4 regions of the Streptomyces sp. NPDC058284 genome follow, and region 1 is predicted to be linked to each of the others. Evidence: riboswitches for the same ligand, from Rfam matches in the RefSeq annotation. Region 1 holds a riboswitch; each other region holds the start of a gene.
The links. Region 1 has a riboswitch for cobalamin ahead of ACFVYR_RS12555 (prenyltransferase/squalene oxidase repeat-containing protein). Riboswitches for the same ligand answer to the same signal wherever they lie in the genome.
Positions count from the first base shown of each region.

Region 2: another riboswitch for cobalamin. It lies ahead of cobN (cobaltochelatase subunit CobN); the one in region 1 lies ahead of ACFVYR_RS12555 (prenyltransferase/squalene oxidase repeat-containing protein).
Region 3: another riboswitch for cobalamin. It lies ahead of ACFVYR_RS13280 (ABC transporter substrate-binding protein); the one in region 1 lies ahead of ACFVYR_RS12555 (prenyltransferase/squalene oxidase repeat-containing protein).
Region 4: another riboswitch for cobalamin. It lies ahead of ACFVYR_RS06655 (ribonucleoside-diphosphate reductase subunit alpha); the one in region 1 lies ahead of ACFVYR_RS12555 (prenyltransferase/squalene oxidase repeat-containing protein).

Region 1 is NZ_JBHVYE010000007.1:77,675-83,393, forward strand. It holds gene ACFVYR_RS12545 (energy-coupling factor transporter transmembrane component T) at 1-157, opposite strand, end outside; gene ACFVYR_RS12550 (SCO2322 family protein) at 182-838, opposite strand; gene ACFVYR_RS12555 (prenyltransferase/squalene oxidase repeat-containing protein) at 835-2,067, opposite strand; cobalamin riboswitch at 2,191-2,324, opposite strand; gene ACFVYR_RS12560 (MBL fold metallo-hydrolase) at 2,344-3,414, opposite strand; gene ACFVYR_RS12565 (aldehyde dehydrogenase) at 3,671-5,137, shown strand; gene ACFVYR_RS12570 (ferredoxin) at 5,137-5,370, shown strand; gene lanKC (class III lanthionine synthetase LanKC) at 5,588-5,719, shown strand, end outside.
Region 2 is NZ_JBHVYE010000051.1:3,090-8,808, reverse strand. It holds gene cobN (cobaltochelatase subunit CobN) at 36-3,659, opposite strand; cobalamin riboswitch at 3,697-3,816, opposite strand; gene ACFVYR_RS36900 (cobalamin biosynthesis protein CobG) at 3,937-5,460, shown strand; gene ACFVYR_RS36895 (precorrin-8X methylmutase) at 5,457-5,719, shown strand, end outside.
Region 3 is NZ_JBHVYE010000007.1:241,702-247,420, reverse strand. It holds gene ACFVYR_RS13290 (ABC transporter ATP-binding protein) at 1-33, opposite strand, end outside; gene ACFVYR_RS13285 (FecCD family ABC transporter permease) at 30-1,181, opposite strand; gene ACFVYR_RS13280 (ABC transporter substrate-binding protein) at 1,229-2,293, opposite strand; cobalamin riboswitch at 2,359-2,544, opposite strand; gene ACFVYR_RS13275 (VOC family protein) at 2,563-2,940, opposite strand; gene ACFVYR_RS13270 (helix-turn-helix domain-containing protein) at 3,090-3,971, opposite strand; gene ACFVYR_RS13265 (haloacid dehalogenase-like hydrolase) at 4,205-5,335, shown strand; gene ACFVYR_RS13260 (asparaginase) at 5,332-5,719, opposite strand, start outside.
Region 4 is NZ_JBHVYE010000003.1:147,716-153,434, reverse strand. It holds gene mctP (monocarboxylate uptake permease MctP) at 1-1,306, shown strand, start outside; gene ACFVYR_RS06660 (GNAT family N-acetyltransferase) at 1,412-1,930, shown strand; cobalamin riboswitch at 1,985-2,115, shown strand; gene ACFVYR_RS06655 (ribonucleoside-diphosphate reductase subunit alpha) at 2,246-4,654, shown strand; gene ACFVYR_RS06650 (ribonucleotide-diphosphate reductase subunit beta) at 4,654-5,676, shown strand.

The sequences.
Region 1 (5,719 bases):
GCCCGATCAGGAGCGGATTGGTGGTGCGGGACGCGGCGGTGCCGAGGCCGATGGCCCACACCCACCAGGCGCCCGGGTGCAGGGCGTTGCTCCGGTGCGCCTCGGGGGCGAGGCGGCGCCGCAGGGGGCCGGGCGCGCCGCTGCCGTGGTCCGTCATCGTGCTGTCCGTCGTCCGGCCGCGTCAGCCGCGGCGACGGCGGGCCTGCCAGACCGCGGCAGCGCCGAGCAGCGCGACGGCGGCGACCCCGGTGATCAGGCCGAGGGAGGGACCGCCGTCGTCCCCGTCCCCGTCCGGGGCCGCGGTCGTTTCCTGCCGGTCGCTGCCGTCTGCGGCGACCTGCTCGCCGCAGCCCGACTTCGGGTAGCCGTCGATGGCGCAGAGCAGTGCCTTGCTGTCGTAGCGCAGCGGTTCGGCGACCGAGGCGAGGGCCTCCGCGCTGGTGGCGTCGTCGGCGACGCTGGCGCAGGCGGTACGCGGCTTCGGCGGGCGCTCACCGCCGGGCGCGTCGCCCGCCGTGCCGAAGTCGACGACCAGCGCGACCCGCTTGTGCCCGTCCTCGGCCGGGGTGTCCGCGCAGATGTCCTCGAAGTCCGCTGCGCCGCGCGGCTTCGCCGCGTCCTTGGAGTCCTCGGAGACCGCGAAGCGGAAGCCCTGTACGTCACCGTCGTCGGGGCGCGCGGTGCCCGGGCCCTGGCTCGCGTACGTCCACTGCCCGCCGTCCCGCTCCCAGAACGACCAGTAGCGGTAGCCGGCGGCCTGGGCGGGCGCGGCCACGAGGACGCCGACGACGGCGGCGAGGAGCACCCCGAGCAGCAGCCGCCCACGGCCTGCCGTCACGGCTGCTTCTTCTTGCGGTTGCCGCTGTACAGGAAGCCGATGCCGATGCCGGCGACCATGCCGACGCCGACGATCCACCAGACGCTGACGCCGCCGTCGTCGTCCTTCTTCTCGTCCTTGTCCGACGCCGAGGCGTGGTCGGAGGCGGACTGCGGGGGCGGGCCCTGGGCGTTCAGCTGCTTGACGAGGTCGGCGCCGCCGAAGTCGCGCGGGTCCAGGCCCGCGGCGTTCGCGGCGAAGATCAGCTTCGCGTAGGCGGCGGGGCCCGACTGCTTCGCCCACTTCGCGGAGTTCTCCGTGAGCCACACCGCGGACTTCTTGGCCTGCTCCTGCTGTCCGGCGGCGGCGAGGGCGACCACGGCGTCGGCGGTGCCGCCGACGTCCGGCATGTCGCCGACGCCCGGCATCGACGACATCAGGTGGTCCTCGTTCTTGCCGAGGGTGTCGAGGAGGTAGCCGGTGCCGTTGCTCGCGGCCTGCGCCGTCGTGTCCGGCTTCGCGCACTTGGGGGCGCCGGACGTGGCCTTCTTCGCGGGCGCCACGACGAGGCCACGGCCGAGGCTGCCGAGCACACCGGCCGCGGTGGCGCCGGCGTTCGGCGAGACCTTGCCGGACTTGGCGTCGGCGAGGCCGAAGGCGCCGCCGTCCTTGCCGCAGTCCATGGCGAGCTTCGGCAGCGCGTCGTAGGGGGACTTCCCGCCCTGGGACTTGGCGGACGCGGGGTTCTCACCGGCGGCGACGAGCGCGCCGACGACGATCCCCGTGGAGTTCGCGTCGGAGGGGAAGCCGGGGTTGTAGCCCCAGCCGCCGTCCTTGTTCTGCACCGACTTCAGCCACTGGACGCTCTTCTTCACCGCCTTGTCCTGGCCGCCGAGCGCGGTGAGGGCCTGCACGGCGGCGGCGGTGGAGTTGCTGTCGACCGTGGTCTTGGAGTTGCACGGCGTGCTCGCGTCCGCGCGGTACGCCGCGAAGCCGCCGCTCGCGCACTGCTGCCCGGTCAGCCAGTCGACGGCCTTCGCGGCCGGCTCGATGTCCTGGGTGTGCTGGGCGAGCAGGGCGTACGACTGGCGGAAGACGCCGTCGAACTTGGGGTCCTGCTTGCCGTAGAGGCCCGAGGGGAGCGCGGTCGAGGGCGACGGGGAGCTGCTCTCCGCGAAGGCGGCCGGTGCCGCGGCCGAGCCGAACACGGCGACGGCGGCCAGGACCGCCGCACTGCGACGAACGTTCATGATGGGGCGGATGCCTCTCCCTGCGGGGAGCGGGGCGGCGCGGTCCGTGCGGGCAGCACGGCTTCCGGCGGCTCCGGCTCCGTATACCTCGACGGTGCCGCTCACCGGAGGGTCCGGTGAAGCGAGCCGGTCACGTTCCGCGCCGGGCATTCCGGCTCACCGACGCTGCGGTCGGATTACGGCTGCGGGTCAGCGCCGGATTCGCACCGGACTTTCCCCTGCTCGGACGTGAGGACGACGCACTCACTCTACCGGCCGGTCCGCGGGCCCCTCGGGTCACACCGCCACGAACGCGAGCGGATCGCTCCCTGCCACCGCCTCCGCGCGCCCCAGCTTCACCAGGCGGCGTACGTGGGCCTCCGCTTCGGAGACCGCGATGTTGCGCGAGCCGTAGGGGATCTCGGCCCAGGGCCTGTTCCACTCCATGCGGGTGGCGATCTGCCAGGGGGTGAGGGGCTCGGCGAGCAGGGTGAGCAGGCTCGTCAGGCGCTCCTCGTGGTGCGCGAGGAGTTCACGTACGCGGCCGGGGGCGTCGGTGAAGGCGTGCTGGTGGGCGGGGAGGACCTCGGCGGGGGCGAGGCGGCCGACCCGCTCCAGGGAGTCGAGGTAGTCGCCGAGGGGGTCGGTCACCGTGTCGTCGTCGGGGTCCTCGTACAGGCCGATGTGCGGCGTGATGCCGGGCAGCAGATGGTCCCCGGAGAAGAGCCGGCCGTGGCCGCGCAGGCCCGTCGGGTGGTCCTCCTCCAGGTGCAGGCAGACGTGGCCCGGCGTGTGTCCCGGGGTCCAGATCGCGCGTACCCGGCGGCCCGGCAGGGCGAGCAGCTCGCCCGGGGTGATGCCGAGGTCGGGCAGGGCGGGGGCGAGGCCGGGCAGTGCGCGGGGGTGGCCCTCGTCGCGGGCCCGCACCAGGGGGGCGACGTGGCCGGCCGGGGCGCCCGCGGCGGTGAGCTTCGCGGCCATGTAGGCGTACCAGCGCTCGGGCGGGTTGGCACGGGTGCGGCGCACCACGGAGGCGTCCGCCTCGTGCATCGCGATCCACGCGCCCGACGCCTCGCGGACCGCTTCGGACAGGCCGTGGTGGTCGGGGTGGTGGTGGGTGATGACGACGCCGTGCACGTCCTGGACCGCGGTGCCGCAGGCGACGAGCCCGGCGGCGAGGGTCTCCCAGGACGCCGGGTCGTCCCAGCCGGTGTCGACGAGGACGGGGCCCGCGTCGGTGTCCAGGAGGTGGACGAGGGTGAAGCCGAGGGGGTTGTCGGGGATCGGGACCTTGATGCTCCAGACGCCGCCGCCGTGCTCGATCACCGGTGGGCCGCTCGCCCGCGTGCCGCCGCTCACCCGCGTCATGGGCGCCTCGTCTCTGTCGCTGATGCCCGCCACTATAACTAGAACTAGTTCCAATAGTCGCCCAAGTCCACCTCTTAGCCGCCGGGTTGGCGCTCCCGCGAGCCTCCCGGGGTCTTCCGGAGCCTCCTGGGCTTCTGGCGCTTCTGGCGCTTTCGGGCGTGGACTCCTCCAACTAGAACTGGTATCAGTTCTGAAACATCAGTTCTGAAACGGTGTCAGGAAACGCCCCGCAGGGACCCGCAGGAGGCAGTCAGCCATGACCGAGCTCGTGGAACACGGACAGCTGTTCATCGGCGGGGAGTTGGTGGACCCGCTCGGCAAGGGTGTCATCGACGTCGTCTCCCCGCACACCGAAGAGGTCTTCGCCCGCGTGCCGCACGCGGCCCCCGCCGACGTGGACCGCGCCGTCGCCGGTGCCCGCAAGGCCTTCGAGCACGGCCCGTGGCCGCGGATGACGCCGGACGAGCGCATCGAGGTCATATCGAGGATCAAGGACGGCTTCGCGATACGCCACGAGGAGATCGCCCGCGTCATCAGCTCCGAGAACGGCACGCCCTACACGTCAAGCGTGATGGTGCAGGCCCTCTCCGCGATGATGGCGTGGGACGCGGCGATCACCGTCGCCCGCGACTTCCCCTACGAGGAGGAGCGGGACGGCGTCCTCGGCAAGCTGCTCGTGCGGCGCGAACCGGTCGGCGTCGTCGCGGCCGTCGTGCCGTGGAACGTCCCGCAGTTCACCGCCGCCGCCAAACTCGCCCCCGCCCTGCTCGCCGGCTGCCCGGTCGTCCTCAAGACCTCGCCGGAAGCGCCCCTCGACTCCTACATCCTCGCGGAGATCGCCGCCGAGGCGGGGCTGCCTGAAGGCGTGCTCTCGATCATCTGCGCCGACCGCGAGGTGAGCGAGTACCTCGTCGGGCACCCGGACGTCGACAAGGTCTCCTTCACCGGGTCCGTCGCCGCGGGCAAGCGCGTCATGGAGGTCGCCGCCCGCAACCTGACCCGCGTGACACTGGAGCTCGGCGGCAAGTCGGCCGCCGTCGTCCTCCCCGACGCCGACGCGGCGACCGCGGTCGCGGGCATCGCGCCGTTCGCCTGGATGATCAACGGCCAGGCGTGCGTGGCCCAGACCCGCATCCTCGTGCCGCGCACCCGCTACGACGAGTTCGCCGAGGCCTTCGCCGCCGCAGCCTGTGCGCTCAAGGTCGGCGACCCCCTCGACCCCGCCACCGAACTCGGCCCGCTCGTCGCCCGGCGGCAGCAGCAGCGCTCCCTCGACTACATCCGCATCGGCCAGGAGGAGGGCGCGAAGATCCTCGCGGGCGGCGGCCGGCCGGCCGGTATGGACCGGGGCTGGTACGTCGAGCCGACGCTCTTCGGCGACGTCGACAACTCGATGCGGATCGCCCGAGAGGAGATCTTCGGCCCCGTCATCTGCCTGCTGCCGTACGGCGAGGAGAGCGAGGCGGTGAAGATCGCCAACGACTCCGACTACGGGCTCAGCGGCAGTGTCTGGACCGGCGACGTCGAGCGGGGCATCGGCATCGCGCGGCAGGTGCGCACCGGAACGTACTCCGTGAACACCTTCAGCCTCGACATGCTCGGCCCCTTCGGCGGCTACAAGAACTCCGGCCTCGGGCGCGAGTTCGGACCCGAGGGGTACGGCGAGTTCTTCGAGCACAAGATGATCCACCTCCCGGCCGGCTACGAGGGGGCGGGTGCCTGATGGGGGACCGCTGGCACGTCGAGGTCGACCGGTCGGTCTGCATCGGCTCGGGCATGTGCGTACTCACCGCCCCCGGCGGCTTCGAGCTGGACACCGCACGCCAGTCGCACCCCACCGCCGCCGAGACCGACGCCAACGAGAAGGTCCTTGAGGCCGCGGAGGGCTGCCCGGTGGAGGCGATCACGATCGCGCTGGCCGACGGCGGGGAGATCGTGTTCCCGCCGGAGGAGTAGCACCGCGGCGTCGACGGGGTCACGCCCGCGCCAAGTTCACCTCGGTGGCGGCGCGGGCGTCGCCATATGTCCGGACCGTAGCTAGTCTGGACCGTCGAACATGAGCGAACGTGACTTTACGCATGCGTTCCGCACGGCCGATCGATGACACTCGTGACTGTTCCGCCCCTCGGAGCCCTGGAAATCTCAGTGCCACACCGAGCGGAGAGGGGACGCCATGGACAAGCGGTACGAGGTCTACTGTCTGGCCGACAGGCACTTCTACGAGACCCCGGACCGACTGACGTCCACGGCCACCAAGGGCTCCACCGAGTTCCCCGCGGCCCGCCGCCCCGTCCCCGAGGGCTGG
Region 2 (5,719 bases), on a different contig from region 1:
GCACGTGACGGCCGGCCACCGCGGAGGGGGAGGGGTCAGCCCGCGTCGGCCGGGTTCCCCTCGTCCTCCAGATTGCCCTCGGTCTCCAGGTACGCCTGCCGCAGCGCTTCGAGCACTGCCGGGTCGGGCTTGGCCCACATGCCGCGCGACTCCGCCTCCAGGAGGCGTTCGGCGATGCCGTGCAGGGCCCAGGGGTTGTTCTCCTGGAGGAACTGCCGGTTGGTCGGATCCAGAACGTACGTCTCCGTGAGCTTGTCGTACATCCAGTCGGCGACGACGCCCGTGGTGGCGTCGTACCCGAACAGGTAGTCCACCGTCGCGGCGAGCTCGAAGGCGCCCTTGTAGCCGTGGCGGCGCATCGCCTCGATCCACTTGGGGTTGACGACGCGCGCGCGGAACACCCGCGAGGTCTCCTCCACCAGCGTGCGCGTGCGGACCGTCTCGGGGCGGGTCGAGTCCCCGATGTACGCCTCGGGGGCCGTGCCCCGCAGCGCGCGCACGGTCGCCACCATGCCGCCGTGGTACTGGAAGTAGTCGTCGGAGTCCGCGATGTCGTGCTCGCGGGTGTCCGTGTTCTTCGCGGCCACGGCGATGCGCTTGTACGCCGTCTCCATCTCGGCGCGCGCCGGGCGGCCTTCGAGACCGCGGCCGTACGCGTAGCCGCCCCACACCGTGTACACCTCGGCCAGGTCCGCGTCGGTGCGCCAGTCGCGGGAGTCGATGAGCTGGAGCAGGCCCGCACCGTACGTGCCGGGGCGGGAGCCGAAGATGCGGGTGGTGGCCCGGCGTTCGTCCCCGTGCTCGGCCAGGTCGGCCTGGGCGTGGGCGCGTACGTAGTTGTGCTCGGCGGGCTCGTCGAGCGAGGCGGCGAGGCGCACCGCGTCGTCGAGGAGGCCGATCGTGTGCGGGAACGCGTCGCGGAAGAAGCCCGAGATGCGCAGCGTCACGTCGATGCGCGGGCGCCCCAACTCCTCGTAGGGGATGGCCTCAAGGCCCGTCACGCGGCGCGAGGCGTCGTCCCAGACCGGGCGGACGCCGAGCAGGGCCATCGCTTCCGCGACGTCGTCGCCCGCGGTGCGCATCGCGCTGGTGCCCCAGAGGGAGAGGCCGACGGAGGTGGGGTACTCGCCGTTGTCGCTGCGGTACCGCTCGATGAGGGAGTCGGCCAGCGCCTGACCCGTCTCCCACGCGAGGCGGGAGGGGACGGCCTTCGGGTCGACCGAGTAGAAGTTGCGGCCGGTCGGCAGGACGTTGACCAGGCCGCGCAGCGGGGAGCCCGAGGGGCCCGCCGGGACGAAGCCGCCGTTCAGGGCGTGCACCGAGTGGTCGAGCTCGGCGGTGGTGGCCGCGAGGCGCGGGACCACCTCGCGGGCCGCGAACTCCAGCACGGCGGCGACCTGCTCGCCCTCGTCGCGCGGGATCGCCGCGAGGTCCCAGTCGGCGTCGTCCATCGCCTGGACCAGCGCGCGGGCCCGTTCCTCGGCCGCGTCGGCGCTCACCCGCGTCGCCGCGGACTCGTCGAGACCGAGGGCCTCGCGCAGACCGGGCAGCGCGGTCGTGCCGCCCCAGATCTGGCGGGCCCGCAGGATCGCGAGGACGAGGTTGACGCGGTCGGCGCCGGCCGGGGCGCTGCCGAGCACATGCAGACCGTCGCGGATCTGCATGTCCTTGATCTCGCAGAGCCAGCCGTCGACGTGCAGCAGGAAGTCGTCGAATCCGTCGTCGTCCGGACGGTCCTCGAGGCCCAGGTCGTGGTCGAGCTTGGCGGCCTGGATGAGCGTCCAGATCTGCGCGCGGATCGCGGGCAGCTTCGCCGGGTCCATGGAGCTGATCTGGGCGTACTCGTCGAGGAGCTGCTCCAGGCGCGCGATGTCGCCGTAGGAGTCGGCGCGCGCCATCGGCGGCACCAGGTGGTCGATGAGCGTGGCGTGCACGCGGCGCTTGGCCTGGGTGCCCTCGCCCGGGTCGTTGACCAGGAAGGGGTAGATCAGGGGCAGGTCGCCGAGCGCGGCGTCGGGGCCGCAGGCCGCGGAGAGGCCCGCGTTCTTGCCCGGCAGCCACTCCAGGTTGCCGTGCTTGCCGAGGTGGATCATCGCGTCGGCGCCGAAACCGCCGTCGGCGGCGGGCGCGGCGATCCAGCGGTAGGCCGCCAGGTAGTGGTGCGAGGGCGGCAGATCGGGGTCGTGGTAGATCGCGATCGGGTTCTCGCCGAAGCCGCGCGGCGGCTGGATGAGGATGAGGAGGTTCCCGCGGCGCAGGGCGGCGAGCACGATGTCGCCCTCCGGGTCGCCGCCGTTGCCCACGCGCGAGCGGTCGAGGAACATCTCGCCGGGCGGCGGACCCCAGTGGCCCTCGACGGACTCGCGCAGCTCGGCGGGGAGCGTCGCGTACCACCGCTTGTAGTCGGCGGCGGGGATGCGGACCGGGTTGGCGGCGAGCTGCTCCTCGGTCAGCCACTCCTGGTCGTGGCCGCCCGCGTCGATGAGCGCGCGGATCAGCTCGTCGCCGTCACCGGAGACCAGGCCGGGGATGTCGGCCTCGGGGCCGAAGTCGTACCCCTCGGCGCGCAGCCGGCGCAGGAGCGCCACGGCGGACGCGGGGGTGTCGAGGCCGACCGCGTTGCCGATGCGGGAGTGCTTCGTCGGGTACGCGGAGAGCACCAGGGCCAGGCGCTTGTCGGCGGCCGGGATGTGCTTCAGACGCGCGTGCCGCACGGCGATCCCGGCGACGCGGGCCGCGCGCTCGGCGTCCGCCACGTATGCGGGGAGCCCGTCCTCGTCGATCTCCTTGAAGGAGAAGGGCACCGTGATGAGGCGGCCGTCGAACTCCGGGACGGCGATCTGGCTCGCGGCGTCCAGCGGCGACACGCCCTCGTCGTTGTCCTGCCAGGCCGAGCGCGACCCGGTCAGGCAGAGCGCCTGGAGGATCGGCACGTCGAGGCCGGTCAGCGCGCCCGCGTCCCACGACTCGTCGTCGCCGCCCGCCGACGCCTGCGCGGGCTTGGTGCCGCCCGCCGCGAGGACCGTCGTCACGATGGCGTCGGCGGCCCGCAGCTCGTCGATCAGCTCCGGCTCGGGGGCGCGCAGCGAAGCCACGTACAGCGGCATCGGGCGGGCGCCCGCGTCCTCGATGGCGCTGCACAGGTCGTCGACGAACGCGGTGTTGCCGCTCATGTGGTGGGCGCGGTAGTAGAGCACCGCCACCGTCGGCCCCTCGACGGGTCGCGCGGTGCGCTCCAGCGGGCCCCAGGACGGCGCGGGCGCGGGCGGCTCGAAACCGTGGCCGGTGAGCAGCACGGTGTCGGAGAGGAAGCGGGCCAGCTGCTCCAGGTTGGCGGGGCCGCCGTGCGCGAGGTAGGCGTGCGCCTCGGCGGCGATGCCGATCGGCACGGTGGAGGAGGCCATCAGCTGGGCGTCGGGGGCCTGTTCACCGGTGAGCACGACGACCGGGAGGCCGGTGGCGATGAGCTGGTCCAGGCCGTCCTGCCAGGCGCGTACGCCGCCGAGGAGGCGTACGACGACGAGGTCGACGCCGTCGAGCAGGCCGGGAAGAGTGTCCAGGTCCAGGCGGGAGGGGTTGGCGAACCGGTAGTCGACCGGGCCTCCCGCCGCGCGGGCGCTGAGCAGGTCGGTGTCGGAGGTCGACAACAGCAGAAGCATGCGGGCGCAGGCCTTCCTCGGGGTGTCCGCGCCCCGGGTGGTCGTATGGACGGCAGGAGTTCCTGGCTCACCCCACGCGGGTGGGGCTCACAGTGGCGGGACCGCGCCGGATTCGCACCGGGCTTCCTCCCCAGGGTCCTGGTGGACCCACGCCGTCGCTGGCGTCGACGGACTAGGTAGCCCGCCGCCTGCATAGTAAGTCCTGCCCGCCGCGAGCGGTGCGGCCACCTGCCGGGACGGCCCGTCTCGGGAGGCGACCGGCCGGAACCGCGTGGGTATGCTCGCCGCCATGCCGCCCACCCGAGCTCCCTCCCCAGACCAGGGCGAATCCCTCATACGCGACCGGGGCGACGCCTGCCCCGGTGCCCTTCGCCTGCACCTCGCCGACGACGGCAGGCTCGCCCGACTCCGCCTGCCCGGCGGCCTTTTGACGGCCCGTCAGGCGACCGCGCTCGGAGTCGCGGCGGAGCGTCTCGCGGACGGGAACCTCAGCGTCACCTCGCGCGGCAACATCGAGCTGCGCGGCCTCGGCGAGGCGTGCGGCGGCGAACTCTCCCACCTGCTCGCGGACGCGGGCCTGCTGCCTTCCGAGCGGCACGAACGCGTGCGGAACGTGGTGGCATCGCCGCTCGCGGGAACCGACGGACTCGGCCACGCCGACGTGCAGTTGTGGGCCCGCGAGCTGGACGGACTCCTCTGCGCGGAGGAGTGGACGACCGCGCTCTCCGGCCGCTTCCTGTTCGCCCTGGACGACGGGCGCGGGGACGTGGCGGGCCTCGGCGCGGATGTGACCTTGATCGCAGAATCGGACGGGGCGGTGGGGGCGGACGGGACGGCAGGTGCGGGTCGCGCGGTGCGATCCGGTGGGGCGGTGCGCTCCGGTGGAACGGCCGTCGTACGCCTCGGGAGGCACGCCTTCCGGGTCGCAGGCGCCGACGCCCCCCGCGCCGCCCTCGCGGCGGCCCGCGCCTTCCTCGACGCCGCGCGCGAGGCGGGCAACGGGGCCTGGCGGGTACGGGAGCTTCCCGACGGGCAGCGGGTGGAGGTGGCGCGGGCGCTGACGCGGGCGGGGGTCGCGGCGGATCCGGTCGCGGTTCCGGGGATGCCTGTCGGCGCCCCGGAGTCGCCGGGCGCCGCCCCGGAGATGCCGGTCACGGCCCCGGAGATGCCGGTTGGTGCCCGGGAGATGCCGGTCGCTGCCCGGGGAATGTCCGTCGCCGCCCCACCCGTCCCCGGCGTCACGGGTCACGCCGTGGTCGTCAACGCACCCCTCGGCCGTGTCACCGCGGCCCAGTGGCGGGCCCTCCTCCCGCTGCCCGCCGACGAGCTGCGCGTCACCCCGTGGCGCGGCTTCGTGCTGCCCGGCTTCGCCGACGGAGCGGCGGCCCGCGAGCGCCTCGCCGCACTGGCCGAGGCCGGTTACGTCACCGCCCCCGGCTCGCCCTGGTCCGGCGTCGGCGCCTGCACCGGCCGCCCCGGCTGCGCCAAGTCGCTCGCCGACGTCCGCGCGGACGCCGTGCCGGGCCACGGCGGACTGCCCGTCCACTGGTCCGGCTGCGAGCGGCGGTGCGGGCACCCGCACGGCGACTGGGTCGACGTCCTCGCCATCGGCGACGGCCGCTACGAGGTGACGGTGCGCACCGGCGCCTCGGCGGTGCCCGTGACGGGCGACACCCTGGCCGGGACGGTCACCGCAGCACGTACGACTTCGACAAGCACCCCTTCCGCAAACAGCCCTTCCGCAAGCACCACCCCTTCCGCAAGCACCCCTTCCGCAAGCACTCCAACGGCCACGAGATGAGCGAGAGCACAGTGTTCGACTACGAGAAGGACGGCGCGGCGATCTACCGCGAGTCCTTTGCCACCATCCGGGCGGAGGCCGACCTCCAGGGCCTGCCCGCCGACGTCAGCCAGGTCGCGGTCCGGATGATCCACGCCTGCGGGATGGTCGACCTCGTGAAGGATCTCGCCCACAGCCCGCGGGTGATCGCGGACGCGCGCAAGGCCCTGCGCGACGGCGCGCCGATCCTGTGCGACGCGAACATGGTCGCGAGCGGCGT
Region 3 (5,719 bases), 160 kb from region 1:
CGGGGCGTCCGGTGGGATCAGGCCGTACGTCATGTCACCCGCCGCGTCCGGTACAGCACCGCCACGAACGCCGGTACGCCGATGAGCGAGGTCACCACGCCGACCGGGACCTCCTGCGGGTCCAGGGCCGTGCGGGCGAGGGTGTCCACCCAGACCAGGAAGACCGCGCCGGCGAGCGCGGTGACGGGCAGCAGCCGGGCGTGGCCCGAGCCGACGAAGGCGCGGGCCGCGTGCGGCAGGACCAGCCCGACGAAGCCGATGGCGCCCGCCGAGCTGACCAGGGCCGCGGTCAGGAGCGCCGTCGTGCAGAGCAGGACGAGCCGGGTGCGGGCCACCCGGACGCCCAGCGCCGCCGCTGCCTCCTGGCCGAACGCGAACGCGTCGAGCGTGCGGGCGTGGCCGAGGCAGACGAGCAGCGCCACCGCGAGCACCCCGGCGCACAGCCACACGTCCGTCCAGCCGATTCCGCTGAGCGAGCCGAGGAGCCAGAACAGCACGCCGCGGGTGGTCTCGGCGTCGCCCGCCGTGAGGACGACGAACGAGGTCAGCGCGGAGAAGAGCTGCATGGCAGCGACGCCGGACAGCACGACCCGGTCCGTGGTGTCGCCCAGGGTGTGACTCAGGAGCAGCACCAGCGCGAACGAGCAGAGCGCCCCGGCGAACGCGCCCGCCGACACCGACACCGCTCCCCCGCCGACGCCGAGCACGACGACCGCGACTGCTCCGGTGGACGCGCCGGACGACACCCCGAGCACGAAGGGGTCGGCGAGCGGGTTGCGGAGCAGCGACTGCATCACGGCGCCGCAGACCGCGAGGCCCGCGCCGCAGACCGCGGCGAGCAGCGTGCGCGGCATCCGCAGGTTCCAGACGATGCCGTCCCTGATCGGGGTGAGCGGGGTCTCGCCCCAGCCGAGGTGGGCGGCGACGGTCGACCATACGTCGGGCACGGAGATGTCGGCGGGGCCGATGGTGACGGCCACGGACACGGAGAGGACGAGCGCGGCGAGACCGGCCAGGCAGAGCAGGGCCAGGCGCAAGCCCCCGCGCAGTCCCACGCGCAGGCCCGGGTGCGGGCCCGGGCGCGGGCCGTGCAGGGGTTCCGGGTGTACGGCGCCGGGTGCGGGCCCCTCCGTGCCGGTGCCCGTGTCCGTACTGATGTCCGTGCCCGTGCCGGTACCGATCCCCGTTCCCGCGGCCGTACTCCCGCCCCCGCCCTCCGCCGCCTGCGTCACTTGCGGAGTCCGAACTTCCGCAGCGCGGCCGCGACCTGTTCGATGCCGTCGACCGTGCGGATCGTGGGGTTCATGGCCTGGCCGCTGAGTAGCACGTACCGCTTCTTCTTCACGGCGGTCAGGTTCTTCGTCGCCGGGTTCGTCTCCAGGAACCTGATCTTCGCCGCGGCGCTCTCCGCGGACTGGGACTTGCGCGTGAGGTCGCCGAGGACGATGGCGTCGGGGTCCCGGTCGGCGACGGTCTCCCAGTTGATCTGGGGCCACTCCTCACGGGTGTCGTCGAAGACGTTCTTGGCGCCGAGTTCGCGGGTGATGATGCCGGGGGCGCCGCAGCAGCCCGCCATGTACGGCGCGTCGGAGTTGGCGAACCAGTACATGAGGCGGGTGTCCGAGGCGGCGGCCTTGTCGACGTGCCCGGTGGCCTTCGCGACCCGCCGCTTCAGTCCGGCGATCAGCTTCTCGCCGCGCTTCTCGACGTCGAAGACCTTCGCGAGGTCGCGGATCTCGCCGTAGACGCTGTCCATGGTGAGGGTCTTGACGCGCTTGCCGTCACCGTCGCCGTCGTCGTTGTCCTTGCCCGCGCAGTCGGTGGGCGAGACGTAGACGGGCACGCCCAGCTCGGTGAACTTCGTACGGTCGGCGACGCCGCCCTTGCCGACCGTGTAGAGGAAGGAGGCGCTGACGAAGTCCGGCTCCTTGGCGAGGACCTTCTCCAGCGACGGGTAGCGGTCGGCGAGCCGCTCCACCTTCGCGTTGTCCTTCGCCAGGTTCTTCAGGACCGGGTCGGTCCAGGTGCCGGTGCCGGCCATCCGGTCGGCGAGGCCGAGGGAGAGCAGGATCTCCGTGGACCCCTGGTCGAGGGAGACGGCCCGCCGGGGCGGCGCCTCGACCTTCGCCTCCTTGCCGCAGGAGGTGACCGTGACCGGATAGCCGTCGGCGCTCCCGCCCCCGGAGTGCGCGGCGTTGCGTGCGGAGCCGTCGCCGCACGCGGTGAGCGTGAGCAGACCGGCACAGAGGAGGGCGGCTGTACGGAGAGCGGCGGTACGGGCTGTCGAGGACACGTGATCCCTTGGGTCTCGCGGCTCATACGCGGAGCCTGGCCTGCGTCACGACCTCCGTCGCCCGGTGTGCGAGCGGAGGCGCCAGCAGGTCTTCGGACTCGGGATCGACCGGGCGGGGCGCCTTCCCGGGCGTCCGGAGACACCCAGTGGCCGTGGCCCCGCCCGTCCCCCTCACCGCTGCGCGTCAGTTCCGGATTTGCACCGGATTCCCTGGCCCAGGTGTGGGTTTGACTGGCTTGCGCAAGTTATCACGCACCTGTCACCCGCCCTCACGTGGTCGGTGCGGGCCTCGGCTCGCCTCGGTAGGTGCCGAACGACCAGCGGTTTCCCTCCGGGTCCTCGATGCCGAACTCGCGGCTGCCGTAGGGCTTGTCCTCGATCTCGGCGGTGATCTTCACGCCCGCCCCGGTGAGGCGCCGGTACAGGTCGTCCACCCGGGCCGTGACGACGTAGGCGCCCCCGGTGCCGGGTTTGCCGCAGGTGGCCGCGGCCTCCGGGTCGTACGAGCCGAGCATGATGCCGCCGCCCTCGGGCCAGTCGAGCTGGGCGTGGGCGACGCGGCCCCCGTCCTCGTACACGGCGGTGCGCAGGAAGCCGACGGTGTCGACGAGGAAGTCGATCAGCGCGGGGGCGTCCTGGGCCTGCACGCCCGGCCAGACGGCGGGAGGGGGTGTGGTGAGGCGGTCACCCTCGGCGGCACCCGGCGCGGGGTTCGGCGCGGGGTTCGGGGCCGGTGTGAGGTCCGGCTTCGGGGCCGGCGTGACGTTCGGGTTCGAGCTCGGGTTCGGTGTGGTGTTCATGGCTTCGAGTCTTCGCCCGTACCGTGCGCCCCGGCTTGGATATTCCGGCACTCTTCGGCCAGCCAGCGGGTGGGACTCACTCCGGTGTACTGCCGGAAGTCACGGACGAGGTGGGAGTGGTCGTAGTAGCCGGTGCCGGCCGCGACCCGGGCGAGGTCCGGGGGTCCGCCCGCCGCGACGGCGCGGGTCACGACGGCCTTGGCGTGCTGGAAGCGCATCAGGCGTGCGGCCTGCTTCGGGCTCAGGCCCGTCTCGGCGCGGAACAGCGCGGTCAGCCTGCGTTCGCTCAGCGCGACGTGCCGGGACAGGCCGCCCAGAGTCCCCGCGCCGCGGTGCCGGGCCAGCCACGCCCAGGCCTCGGCGACCTCCGGGCGTACGGCTCCCATGGGGCGGTCGACGCAGGCGAGCCGCCGCAGGTACGCGGACAGGTGGGCGAAACGGTCCGTCCAGTCGTCCAGCTCACACAGCCGCTCGCGGACGTCGGCCGCGTGGTCGCCGAGCACGTCGGTGCCGCCGATGACCAGCTGACCGGTGAGTTCGGCGGCGGGCAGGCCGAGGAGCGCGCGGGCCGCGAGGGGATGCACGGCGAGCTGGATACCCGCCTCGTGCTCGGGCTGGACGACGTACGCGGGGCTCTGGTGCAGGCCGCCCACCACGATGTCGGTGCGCGCCGCGTCCGGTCCCGTCGCCCGGCCTGGGGAGTCGCCGGTGGTGATGGGCCCGTCGAGGGAGAAGATCACCGTCAGATACGGCGAGGGCAGGCCGCGGTGCAGGGCGGGGCGCTGTCCCGCGGTGCGGTAGCCGACCGCGGAGACGACCATGCCGTCGAGCGGGCCGTCGAGCCTCGGCACGGCCCGGACGAACTCACGGGAGCCCATGGGAACCAGTATGCGCGGTGGACCGGGCGGGTCGCGGCAGCTCCTGAAGGTTCCGGCAGCTCCGGGCGCCGTGCGGTCACGGCGCCCCCTCCCACTACCCCCCGTTCACCTTCCCCATGCCCCCGCTTCACGGTGACTTCGATCATGGGCAATGACCGCCGTGCCCCATAGCATTGCGCGCCGCTCCGGACGGGGCCGCGCATCGCTTCCAGGAACGGCAGGGACGTCACACCATGGCAGTACGGGCAAAGAGCAAGCTGGCCCTCATCGGCACCACGGGCGCGCTGGCCGCCGCCGTCCTCGCGGGCGGCGCGCTGTGGCCGACGGACGAGGCGAGCGCCGCCGGCACCTCCGCGGCCACCGCCCGCGAGCTGTCGCACTGGCCGAAGCCCGTCGCGAAGCAGCTCGGCGAGGTCATCGCGGAGAACGGCCACAAGGGCGCGTACGCGGTCTTCGACGCGGACAACACCACGTACCGCAACGACCTGGAGGAGTCCCTCCTCCCCTTCCTGGAGATGAAGGGCGTCCTGACCCGCGAGACCATGGACCCGTCCCTGAAGACCATCCCCTTCAAGGACACGGCCACGCACAAGGAGAGCCTCTACAGCTACTACAACCGGCTGTGCGAGGTGGACGACCAGGTCTGCTACCCGTGGGCCGCGCAGATCTTCTCCGGCTTCACGCTGAAGGAGCTCAAGGGGTACGTCGACGAGCTCCTGGCGTACAAGAAGCCGATCCCCGCCGAGTACTTCGAGGACGGGAAACCGACGAAGACCGAGGTGAAGCCGCCGGAGTTCTCGCGGGGCATGCGGCAGCTCTACAGGACGCTGCGCCACCACGGCATCGACGTGTACGTGGTGAGCGCGGCCAGTGAGGACCTGGTGCGCATGGTCCTCGCCGACCCCAAGTACGGCTACGGCGTGAAGCCGCAGAACGTCATCGGCGTCGCCCAGCAGCTCAAGGACCGCAGGACCGGTGACGTCACCAGCTCCCGCAAGGAGATCGCCGAGGGCCGCTTCGGCGGGAAGGACCGCGCGAAGCTCGCGAAGCGCGAGCTGACGCCGCACCTGTGGGCGCCGCTGACCTGGTACGAGGGCAAGCCCGCCGCGATCAACACCTACATCGACGAGTGGAAGAAGCCGATCCTCGCCGCCGGTGACACCCCGGTGAGCGACGGCCCGATGCTGTTCCACTCCGCCGACGTGGACCACGGCGGCGTGCGGGTCTGGGTCAACCGCAAGGACTCGTACATGAAGCAGCTCGACGGGATGAAGAAGAAGAACGCCGCGCGGCAGCGCGAGCTCGGCCAGAAGGTGACCGCCGACAAGCGGTGGCTGACGGTCACCCCGGACCAGATCGGCTAGGCAGTCAACTCGCGGAAGGCGTCGGCCACTTGCGCCCGGCCGGCGCCGTCCGCCAACAGGGCGTGCAGCAGGAGCCTGGCCTTCGGGGCGTCCAGCGGGCCCGCGGGGAGCAGGCCGCGCCCGAGCATGTCGTACTCGGAGCCCGGGCCCTTGTACGTCTCGCTGAGCAGCGGGCCCGCGCCCGTGCGGGAGGCGAGGACGACCGGGATGCGGGCGGCGAGCGCGGTCAGGGGTTCGACGAGCCAGGTGGGGACGTGGCCTGCGCCGAAGGCCGCCACGACCAGGCCGTCGAAGCGGGCGTCGACGGCTTCGAGGAGTTCGCCGCGGTCGCCGAGGGCGAGCGTGACCAGGGCGACGTTGGCGTTGCCGCGCAGGCTCAGGGGG
Region 4 (5,719 bases), on a different contig from region 1:
CAAGCACGGATACGTGACCACCTCGGACTTCGTGCGCGGACGCTTCGGCTCCAAGGGGCTCTCGCTGGCCGTCGCGGTCACCGGCATCCTCGCCACGATGCCGTACATCGCGCTCCAACTGGTCGGCATCCAGGCCGTGCTCGACGTCATGGGCGTCGGCGGCGGCCCGGACACCAACTGGTTCATCAAGGACCTGCCGCTGCTCATCGCCTTCGCGGTGCTCGCCGCGTACACCTACTCGTCCGGCCTGCGCGCGCCCGCGCTGATCGCGTTCGTGAAGGACGGGCTGATCTACCTCGTCATCGCCGTCGCGATCATCTACATCCCGATCAAGCTGGGCGGCTTCGACGAGATCTTCCAGGCGGCGGGCGAGAAGTTCTCGAAGGCCAACGAGGCGGCGGGCAAGCCCGTCGCGGGCCTCGCGCCCGGCCGGGGCGGTCAGTGGACCTACGCCACGCTCGCGCTCGGCTCCGCGCTCGCCCTGTTCATGTACCCGCACTCGATCACCGCGACGCTCTCCTCCAAGAGCCGCGACGTCATCCGCCGCAACACCACGATCCTGCCGCTCTACTCGCTGATGCTAGGCCTGCTGGCGCTGCTCGGGTTCATGGCGATCGCGGCCGGGGTCAAGGTCGAGAACGGCCAGCTGGCCATCCCGCAGCTGTTCGAGAACATGTTCCCCGACTGGTTCACCGGCGTCGCCTTCGCCGCCATCGGCATCGGCGCGCTCGTGCCTGCGGCGATCATGTCGATCGCGGCCGCGAACCTCTTCACCAGGAACATCTACAAGGACTTCCTCAAGCCGGACGCGACTCCCGAGCAGGAGACCAGGGTCTCCAAGCTGGTCTCGCTGCTCGTGAAGGTGGGCGCGCTCGTCTTCGTCCTCACGATGGACAAAACGGTCGCGATCAACTTCCAGCTGCTCGGCGGCATCTGGATCCTGCAGACGATGCCCGCGCTGGTCGGCGGCCTGTTCACCCGGTGGTTCCACCGCTGGGCGCTGCTCGCCGGCTGGGCGGTCGGCATGGTGTACGGAACGCTCGCGGCGTACGGCGTCGCCTCGCCGACCCAGAAGCACTTCGGCGGCTCGTCCGACGAGATCCCCGGCATCGGCGAGATCGGCTACATCGGCCTGACCGCGTTCATCCTGAATGTGGTCGTGACCGTGGTCCTCACCTTCGTCCTGAAGGCGCTGAAGGCCCCCGACGGCATCGACGAGACCTCCCCGGAGGACTACACGGCGGACGCGGGCGACCCCGGCGTCGTCCAGGAGCTGCCGAAGGCGACCGCGGGCGCCGGGCACTGAGAGCCTGTCCTTGAACCCGACGCTCAACACCGTTCCCCGCAAGTGACGTTGGGCCGCCGGAAAACCGGCGGCCCTTTGTCGTACCCGTGTTGCACACTGCGCCCCATGGACATCACCATCAGGCGGGCACACCCCGCGGAGCACGAGGCGCTGGGCGATCTCACCGCGCGGGCCTACCTCGACGACGGACATCTGGACCACGGAGCGGAGGACCGCTATCTGGCCGTGCTGCGGGACGTGGCGGGGCGCGCGGCGCACGCCGAGATCCTGGTGGCCGTGGCGGACGACGCGGCCTCCCGCGAGCTGCTCGGCGGCGTGACCTTCGTGCCGTCCGGCGGCCCCATGGCCGACATCGCGCGGGACGGCGAGACGGAGATCCGCATGCTGGCGGTCTCGCCCGCGGCGCGCGGCCGCGGTGTCGGCGAACTCCTGGTGCGGGACTGCGTCCAGCGGTCCAGGGACGCGGGCCGCGACCGGCTCGTGCTGTCCTCCTCGCCCACCATGCGCACCGCCCACCGGCTCTATGAACGTCTCGGCTTCATACGCACCCCGGAGCGCGACTGGTACCCGATCCCGGGCCTGCCGCTGCTCACCTACGCGCTGGAACTCCCGACCGCACCTTAGACCCTGCCTATGCGAGCCGACACAAGATGTGGGCCTGCTTCAGAAGCACGGCACAAGATGTATGCTCATGCTCGCTGTCGCCGCAGGGGAATCCGGTGCAAGTCCGGAACTGTCCCGCAACGGTGTACGTGTACGCATTTGTCGTACCCGGAGTCCGAAGACCTGCCGGCAGTGCACCCGTGCCGTCCGGCCCGGGTGCCGACCGTCCGGGCCTCGTGGAATGGGCCGGTGGACGCGGTACGCCACCCTGCCCGGGTGCGCCCGTGTGTGCCGTCCTCTCCCCCAGGCCCAGAGCCGAGCGAGGGAGAGCTCCACGTGACCATCGCGCCTGCCGAACCTGCGTCAGCGCTGTCACCACAGCCCACCGACAGCACTGTGGGTACCGACGCGCCAGGGACCGCGCTGCTGCGCACCCTGACCGACCTCACCGCCGATCTCCCCGACGCCGACGCCGGCCGGGTGGCCGCCGCCGCGCTGCGCGGCCGCTCCACCCGGGCCGACGTGGCCGAGCTCAGGGAGCTCGCGACCGAGGCGGCCGCGGGGCTCATCTCCGAGGACCCGGCGTACTCCAAGCTCGCGGCCAGGCTCCTGTCGATCGGCATCCGCGAGGAAGCCGCTACCCAGGGCGTGCGCTCCTTCACCGAGTCGATCGCGGTCGGCCACCGCGAGGGCCTGATCGCCGACCGCACGGCGTCCTTCGTCACCGAACACGCGGCCCGGCTCGACGCGCTCGTGGAGAGCGCGCTCGCGGACGGCGCCGACTTCCGCTTCGGCTACTTCGGCCTGCGCACGCTGCACAGCCGCTACCTGCTGCGCCACCCGATCACCCGGCAGGTCATCGAGACGCCGCAGCACTTCATGCTGCGCGTCGCCAGCGGGCTCGCGGAGGACTCCAGCGTCCGGGCCGTGGACGAGGTCGCCGCGCTGTACGGCCTGATGAGCCGCCTGGACTACCTGCCGTCCTCCCCCACGCTCTTCAACTCCGGCACCCGCCACCCGCAGATGTCCTCCTGCTACCTCCTCGACTCGCCCCTGGACGAGCTCGACTCCATCTACGACCGCTACCACCAGGTCGCGCGGCTCTCCAAGCACGCGGGGGGCATCGGCCTCTCGTACTCCCGCATCCGCTCCCGCGGCTCGCTGATCCGCGGCACGAACGGGCACTCCAACGGCATCGTGCCGTTCCTCAAGACGCTGGACGCCTCGGTCGCCGCGGTGAACCAGGGCGGACGCCGCAAGGGCGCCGCCGCGGTCTACCTGGAGACCTGGCACTCCGACGTCGAGGAGTTCCTGGAGCTTCGCGACAACACCGGTGAGGACGCGCGCCGCACCCACAACCTCAACCTCGCGCACTGGATCCCCGACGAGTTCATGCGCCGGGTCGCCGCCGACCGGGACTGGTCGCTGTTCTCGCCCTCCGACGTGCCCGACCTCGTCGACCTGTGGGGCGAGGAGTTCGACGCCGCCTACCGCGCGGCGGAGGCCGCCGGGCTCGCGAAGAAGACCCTGCCCGCGCGGGAGCTGTACGGCCGCATGATGCGCACCCTCGCGCAGACCGGCAACGGCTGGCTGACCTTCAAGGACGCCGCCAACCGCACCGCGAACCAGACCGCCGAGCCCGGTCACACCGTGCACTCCTCCAACCTCTGCACCGAGATCCTGGAGGTGACGGACGACGGCGAGACGGCCGTCTGCAACCTCGGCTCGGTGAACCTCGGCGCGTTCGTCGACCCGGCCGCGCAGGACATCGACTGGGAGCGGCTCGACGCCACCGTCCGCACCGCCGTCACCTTCCTCGACCGCGTCGTCGACATCAACTTCTACCCGACCGAGCAGGCCGGGCGCTCCAACGCCAAGTGGCGCCCGGTGGGCCTCGGCGCGATGGGCCTCCAGGACGTCTTCTTCCAGCTGAAGCTGCCCTTCGACTCCCCCAAGGCGCGCGCCCTGTCGACCCGGATCGCCGAGCGCATCATGCTTGCCGCGTACGAGGCCTCCGCCGACCTCGCCCAGCGCAGTGGCCCGCTCCCCGCCTGGGAGAAGACCCGCACCGCGCGCGGTGTCCTGCACCCCGACCACTACGACGTGGAACTCACCTGGCCGGAGCGCTGGGCGGCGCTGCGCGAACGCATCGCCACGACCGGCATGCGCAACTCGCTCCTGCTCGCCATCGCGCCGACCGCCACCATCGCGTCCATCGCGGGCGTCTACGAGTGCATCGAGCCGCAGGTCTCCAACCTCTTCAAGCGCGAGACGCTGTCCGGCGAGTTCCTCCAGGTCAACGCCTACCTGGTGGATGAGCTGAAGCGGCTCGGTGGCTGGGACGCGCAGACCCGCGAGGCGCTGCGCGAGGCCAACGGCTCGGTGCAGGGCTTCGACTGGATCCCCGCCGAGGTGCGTGAGCTGTACCGCACCGCGTGGGAGATCCCGCAGCGCGGCCTGATCGACATGGCCGCCGCGCGCACCCCGTTCCTGGACCAGGCGCAGTCGCTGAACCTGTTCCTGGAGACGCCGACCATCGGCAAGCTCTCCTCGATGTACGCGTACGCCTGGCAGCAGGGCCTGAAGACCACGTACTACCTGCGTTCGCGCCCCGCGACGCGCATCGCCCGCGCGGCAGGCGGGCCGAACGCCGCGAGCGCCACCCCCGTCCCCCAGCAGGCGGCCGACCCCGACGCCGTCGCCTGCTCCCTGGAAAACCCCGAGTCCTGCGAGGCCTGCCAGTAATGAGCACCACGACCAACAGCGAGAAGAACCTCCTGGACCCGGGCTTCGAGCTGACCCTGCGCCCCATGCGCTACCCGGACTTCTACGAGCGGTACCGGGACGCGATCAAGAACACCTGGACCGTCGAGGAGGTCGACCTCCACTCCGACGTCGCCGACCTCGCCAAGCTCTCGCCCGGCGAGCAGCACATGATCGGCCGCCTGGTCGCGTTCTTCGCGACCGGTGACTCGATCGTCTCGAACAACCTGGTCCTCACGCTCTACAAGCACATCAACTCCCCCGAGGCCCGGCTCTACCTGAGCCGCCAGCTCTTCGAGGAGGCCGTGCACGTCCAGTTCTATCTGACGCTGCTCGACACCTATCTGCCCGATCCGGAGGACCGCGCGGCGGCCTTCGACGCGGTCGAGGAGATCCCCTCCATCCGCGAGAAGGCCCAGTTCTGCTTCAAGTGGATGGACTCGGTCGACCAGCTCGACCGCCTGGAGTCCCTGGCCGACCGGCGCCGCTTCCTGCTCAACCTGATCTGCTTCGCTGCGTGCATCGAGGGCCTGTTCTTCTACGGCGCCTTCGCCTACGTCTACTGGTTCCGCAGCCGCGGCCTGCTGCACGGCCTCGCGACCGGCACCAACTGGGTGTTCCGCGACGAGACGATGCACATGAGCTTCGCCTTCGACGTGGTCGACACGGTCCGCAAGGAGGAGCCGGAGCTCTTCGACGACGCGCTTCGGGAGCAGGTCACCGACATGCTCAAGGAGGCGGTCGAGGCCGAGCTGCAGTTCGCCCGCGACCTGTGCGGCGACGGCCTGCCGGGCATGAACACCGACTCGATGCGCGACTACCTGCAGTGCGTCGCCGACCAGCGGCTGCAGCGCCTGGGCTTCGCGCCGGTCTACGGCTCGGAGAACCCCTTCTCCTTCATGGAGTTGCAGGGCGTCCAGGAGCTGACCAACTTCTTCGAGCGGCGGCCCTCCGCCTACCAGGTCGCCGTCGAGGGTTCGGTCTCCTTCGACGACGATTTCTAGCCTGGCGCGGTAGGCCCGCGGTATGTCCGCGGTGTGCCCGCCC